DNA from 2 places in the Pseudomonas sp. UTLPPB19802 genome. Region 2 is predicted to be linked to the other one. Evidence: predicted binding sites of a transcription regulator. Region 2 holds the regulator's gene; the other holds the start of a gene.
The links. Region 2 encodes sigma-54, which starts transcription at its own class of promoters, with help from an activator protein. Its sites were predicted from a motif close to ANTGGCATNNANNTTGCTNT; they were not measured.
Positions count from the first base shown of each region.

Region 1: glnA (type I glutamate--ammonia ligase) is a predicted target of sigma-54. The motif match lies at 1,552-1,571, and genes of this name have one in related genera.

Region 1 covers NZ_AP048545.1:353,621-356,827, forward strand. The annotation lists gene thiI (tRNA uracil 4-sulfurtransferase ThiI) at 1-1,337, opposite strand, end outside; gene glnA (type I glutamate--ammonia ligase) at 1,669-3,075, shown strand.
Region 2 covers NZ_AP048545.1:7,168,574-7,171,780, forward strand. The annotation lists gene lptA (lipopolysaccharide transport periplasmic protein LptA) at 1-337, shown strand, start outside; gene lptB (LPS export ABC transporter ATP-binding protein) at 337-1,062, shown strand; gene AC6I6U_RS31715 (RNA polymerase factor sigma-54) at 1,246-2,742, shown strand; gene hpf (ribosome hibernation-promoting factor, HPF/YfiA family) at 2,822-3,127, shown strand; gene ptsN (PTS IIA-like nitrogen regulatory protein PtsN) at 3,137-3,207, shown strand, end outside.

The sequences.
Region 1 (3,207 bases), 580 kb from region 2:
TCCTTGAAACGAGCATTCAGTGCATAGAACGGCATCGTTTGTACCTCGATGCCAGCCAGTTCCAGCGGCTCATCGTCCTGGGCATCCGGGTGACGGATGTCGATGACGATATGGCCCGCCAGCGCCTCGCTGACTTCTTCGATCTGCAGATCCTGGCCCAGTTCGTCGATCACATGATCGATCGAGACCAGCTTGGCGCGCTCGAGCGCACGCTCGAGGATCGCCATGTCGAATTCTTTCTCTTCGTGCTCCACGCGGTAGCGCTTGGCGTTGGTCTTGGGATTGACCGAAATCACCCCGCAGTACTCAGGCATGTGCCGGGCGAAGTTGCCGGTACCGATCTGGTCGGCCAGGTCGATGATGTCCTGCTTGTGGCTGGCGATCAGCGGGCGGATCACCAGCTTGTCGGTCACGCAGTCGATCACCGACAGGTTCGGCAGCGTCTGGCTGGACACCTGGGAAATCGCCTCGCCGGTGACCAGCGCGTCGATGTGCAGCCGCTCAGCCATCGCCGAAGCCGCCCGCAACATCATACGCTTCAATACTACGCCCATATGACCGTTATCGACTTTACCGAGAATTTCTCCCAGCACTTCCTCGAACGGCACGCTGATGAACAGCACGCGATGGGAGCTGCCGTACTTCTTCCACAGGTAGTGGGCGACTTCCATCACCCCCAGCTCGTGGGCGCGGCCACCCAGGTTGAAGAAGCAGAAGTGGGTCATCAGGCCGCGACGCATCATCTGGTAGGCGGCCACGGTGGAGTCGAAGCCACCGGACATCAGCGTCACGGTCTGCTCCACCGAGCCCAGCGGGAAACCGCCGAGGCCTTCGTGCTGGCCGTGGATGACGAACAACCGCTGGTCGCGAATCTCGATCCGCACCTCGATTTCCGGATCCTTCAGGGAAATCCCCGCCGCGCCGCATTCACGCCGCAGGCGACTGCCAACGTGCTTTTCGACATCCATCGAACTGAAGCTGTGCTTGCCACCGCGCTTGCAACGCACCGAGAAGATCTTGCCCGGCAGCACATCAGCGTAGTGCTGCAGGCATTTGGCGGTGATGTCGTCGAAGTCGCCCAGCGGGTATTCGTCGACCTGCAGCAGGTGCGCGATACCCGGCGTGCAGCACAGGCGCTCCTTGAACTCGTGCAACGCCTTCGGATCGGTCAGCGCGGTTTCCAGCTCGAGGTTGTCCCACACGCCATTCACCACCACGGCCGGGTCCAGGTCCTTGAGCACGGCACGGATGTTCTTCGCCAACTGACGAATGAAGCGCGTCCGCACCGGACGGCTCTTGATGGTGATTTCGGGGAAGACTTTTACGATTAGTTTCATGAAAACAGCGCGCGACGGGCCGGCCGAAAAAGTGGGGCGCGGATTATAGCGGAAATTGCTCAAGGTTTGACCAGTTATTGTACAGACGGTTTTCATCGCACCAAAAAGGGTCGTATTGACATTTTTTGGCACCACAAAGGTGCGATATGCGCCCTGAAATTCTCCTATGCTGGCTGGAACGCTTGAGATTGGGGCAAAAAACCCATGACGGGGCACTGGCATGCAATTTGCTCCCTTGTGAGGCAGGTTGCCTTGGCCGAGTATTCGCGCCGGCATCACTACTATTTCAGGGCTACTCCAACACCCAGCCCGAAGCCACCCGGAGGACACCATGTCGAAGTCGGTTCAACTCATCAAAGATCATGACGTTAAATGGATTGATCTGCGCTTCACGGACACCAAAGGTACTCAGCACCACGTGACCATGCCGGCTCGCGATGCGCTGGACGACGATTTCTTCGAAATCGGCAAGATGTTCGATGGCTCCTCCATCGCTGGCTGGAAAGGCATCGAAGCCTCCGACATGATCCTGATGCCGGACGACAGCACCGCCGTGCTCGACCCGTTCACCGAAGAGCCGACCCTGATCCTGGTCTGCGACGTGATCGAACCTTCGACCATGCAGGGCTACGACCGCGACCCACGTGCAATCGCCCGTCGCGCCGAGGAATACCTGAAGTCCACCGGTATCGGCGACACCGCCTTCTTCGGTCCTGAGCCTGAGTTCTTCATCTTCGACTCGGTGAAATTCAAGTCCGACATTTCCGGTTCGATGTTCAAGATCTTCTCCGAACAGGGTTCGTGGATGTCCGACCAGGACGTGGAAGGCGGCAACAAGGGCCACCGTCCAGGCGTGAAAGGCGGCTACTTCCCGGTTCCACCGTTCGACCACGACCACGAAATCCGTACTTCCATGTGCAACGCGCTGGAAGAAATGGGCCAGACCGTCGAAGTTCACCACCACGAAGTGGCGACTGCCGGCCAGAACGAAATCGGTGTGAAGTTCAACACCCTGGTTGCCAAGGCTGACGAAGTCCAGACCCTGAAGTATGTCGTGCACAACGTGGCTGACGCCTACGGCCGCACCGCTACCTTCATGCCGAAGCCACTGTACGGCGACAACGGCTCGGGCATGCACGTTCACGTTTCCATCTCCAAGGAAGGCAAGAACACCTTCTCTGGCGAAGGTTATGCCGGCCTGTCCGACACCGCCCTGTACTTCATCGGCGGTATCATCAAGCACGGCAAGGCCCTGAACGGCTTCACCAACCCTTCGACCAACTCCTACAAGCGTCTGGTCCCAGGCTTCGAAGCTCCAGTAATGCTGGCCTACTCGGCTCGCAACCGTTCCGCCTCGATCCGCATTCCTTACGTCAACAGCCCCAAGGCTCGTCGTATCGAAGCTCGTTTCCCGGACCCGGCTGCCAACCCATACCTGGCCTTCGCTGCCCTGATGATGGCGGGCCTGGACGGTATCCAGAACAAGATCCACCCAGGCGACGCTGCCGACAAGAACCTGTACGACCTGCCGCCTGAAGAGGCCAAGGAAATCCCACAGGTTTGCGGTAGCCTGAAAGAAGCCCTGGAAGAACTGGACAAGGGCCGTGCGTTCCTGACCAAGGGCGGCGTGTTCAGCGACGACTTCATCGATGCCTATATCGAGCTGAAGAGCGAAGAAGAAATCAAGGTACGTACCTTCGTACACCCACTGGAGTACGAGCTGTACTACAGCTGCTGATCCGGTCGCGTCTGCCCGCGCAGGCGTAGCTTGAGCAAGCGCCCCGTCTCGAAAGAGACGGGGCGTTTTCATGTGCGCTACAAAAACCGGACACCCGCGGTTTTTCATGAAAATGCGCTGGCGCTGGCATGG
Region 2 (3,207 bases):
GCTGACCCGAACCAAGGACGGCGCCATCGACGTGGTCACCTCAGTCGGCAGCCCGGCCTATTTCGAGCAGAAGCAGAAAGCTACCGACCCGCAGCCGGTCAAGGGCTATGGCAAGACCATCCAGTACCACGCCCAGCAGAACCGCGTCATCCTGCTCGACCAGGCCAAGGTGATCAACGACGGCAACACCACCGAAGGCGAGAAAATCGTCTACGACACGGTCAAGCAGGTGGCTACCGCCGGCCGCGCCAACGGCACCCCGATCACCACGCCGCGCCAGCGAATCGACATGGTGATCCAGCCGAAAAAGAAAACCGACGAGCACAAGGCCCAGTAATGGCAATTTTGAAAGCCCAGCATCTGGCCAAGGCCTACAAGAGTCGCCAGGTGGTGCGTGACGTCAGCCTGTCGATCGAAAGCGGACAGATCGTCGGCCTGCTCGGCCCCAACGGTGCCGGCAAGACCACCTGTTTCTACATGATCGTTGGCCTGGTCCAGGCCGATCAGGGCCGCGTCCTGATCGACGACCAGGACGTCAGCCACCAGCCGATGCACGGTCGTGCCCGTGCCGGGATCGGCTACCTGCCGCAGGAAGCCTCGATTTTCCGCAAGCTGTCGGTGGCCGACAACATCATGGCGATCCTCGAGACCCGCAAGGACCTCGACAAGGCCGGCCGTCGCAAGGAGCTGGAAAGCCTGCTGCAGGAATTCCATATCAGCCACATCCGCGACAACCTCGGCATGAGCCTGTCCGGTGGTGAACGCCGTCGCGTGGAAATCGCCCGCGCCTTGGCCACCGCACCGAAGTTCATCCTGCTGGACGAACCATTCGCCGGTGTCGACCCGATCTCCGTGGGCGATATCAAGCAGATCATCCATCACCTCAAGGCCAAGGGCATCGGTGTACTGATCACCGACCACAACGTCCGCGAGACCCTGGACATCTGCGAAACCGCCTATATCGTCAATGATGGACAACTGATCGCCGAAGGCGATTCGGACACCATCCTGGCCAACGAACTGGTCAAGGAAGTCTACCTGGGCCACGAGTTCCGCCTGTAAGTATCGGGATGCCCAATACCCGCCCGGAGCGCATCGATGTTCGATAAAAACCACTGTTTTATTGTTACAGCGCTCTAGGCAAACACTCCGGTTTCAGGCATATAATTTGCTTATGTTTGGCGTTCCGGCGCCCTGTAGTGGATGGCGCATGCGCGCCGGCGAATAAGGTGTTAAGCCCCTGCCATGAAACCATCGCTCGTCCTGAAAATGGGCCAGCAGCTGACGATGACACCGCAGCTGCAACAGGCCATCCGACTGCTCCAATTGTCGACCCTGGATCTTCAGCAGGAAATCCAGGAGGCCCTGGAATCCAACCCGATGCTCGAGCGCCAGGAAGAAGGCGACGACTTCGACAACAGCGATCCAATGGCCGACAACGCCGAGCAGAAGACCACTCCCGACGCTCCGGAAACTTCCTATCAGCAGGAAGCTGCACCGACAGTCGACAACATCGACGAAGGCGAGTGGAGCGAACGCATTCCCAACGAACTCCCGGTCGACACCGCCTGGGAAGACGTCTACCAGACCAGCGCCAGCAGCCTGCCCAGCAACGATGATGACGAGTGGGACTTCACCACCCGCACGTCCGCCGGTGAAAGCCTGCAAAGCCACCTGCTGTGGCAATTGAACCTGGCACCAATGTCCGACACCGATCGCCTGATCGCCGTGACCCTGATCGACTGCATCAACAACCAGGGCTACCTGGACGAGACGCTCGAGGAGATTCTCGAGGCATTCGACCCGGAACTGGACATCGAGCTCGACGAGATCGAAGCCGTCCTGCACCGTATCCAGCAGTTCGAGCCCGCCGGCATCGGCGCACGCAACCTCGGCGAATGCCTGCTGCTGCAACTGCGCCAACTGCCGGCCAAGACCCCTTGGCTGAACGAGGCCAAGCGCCTGGTCACCGACTTTATCGACCTGCTCGGCAGCCGCGACTATAGCCAGCTGATGCGGCGCATGAAGCTCAAGGAGGACGAACTGCGCCAGGTCATCGAGCTGGTGCAGAGCCTCAACCCGCGCCCCGGCTCGCAGATCGAGTCGACCGAGGCCGAATACGTGGTGCCCGACGTGATCGTGCGCAAGGACAATGAGCGCTGGCTGGTGGAACTGAACCAGGAGTCGGTGCCACGCCTGCGGGTCAACCCGCAGTATGCCGGCTTTGTCCGCCGCGCCGACACTAGCGCCGACAACACCTTCATGCGCAACCAGTTGCAGGAGGCGCGCTGGTTCATCAAGAGCCTGCAGAGCCGCAACGAGACGCTGATGAAAGTTGCCACCCAGATCGTCGAGCATCAGCGCGGCTTCCTGGAATATGGCGACGAAGCGATGAAGCCGCTGGTGCTGCATGACATCGCCGAAGCCGTGGGCATGCACGAGTCGACCATTTCCCGGGTTACCACCCAGAAATTCATGCATACCCCGCGCGGCATCTACGAACTGAAATACTTTTTCTCGAGCCACGTCAGCACCTCCGAAGGCGGCGAATGCTCGTCCACGGCGATCCGCGCGATCATCAAGAAACTGGTTGCAGCGGAAAATCAGAAAAAGCCGTTGAGCGACAGCAAGATCGCTGGTTTACTGGAGGCACAAGGCATTCAGGTCGCCCGTCGTACCGTCGCCAAGTACCGCGAGTCCCTCGGGATCGCGCCTTCCAGCGAACGGAAGCGGTTGATGTAACCGCCGGGCGTGCCACAGCGTTCCAGTGGCAAGCCACCAGGCTTGCCGCTTTATGCACTGGCAACGAAGGAGAAGCTGTATGCAAGTCAACATCAGTGGACACCAACTGGAAGTGACCGAACCACTGCGTGCCTATATCGGCGAGAAGCTCGACCGATTGGAACGCCACTTCGACAAGATCACCAATGTACAGGTGACAATGGCCGTCGAAAAACTGAAGCAGAAAATCGAAGCCACTTTGCATATCCACGGCGGTGAGGTGGTCGCCAACGCAGAACATGACGACATGTATGCAGCCATCGACCTGCTGACCGACAAGCTGGATCGCCAACTGAAAAAGCATAAGGAAAAGAACCTGCACCTGCTCCAAGGTACGGGTCGTTAACTCCCTCCCATGATTCGACTTGAAAATATCCTGACCCCCGGCCGTTCCCTGGTGAACGTGCCGGGCGGCAGCAAGAAACG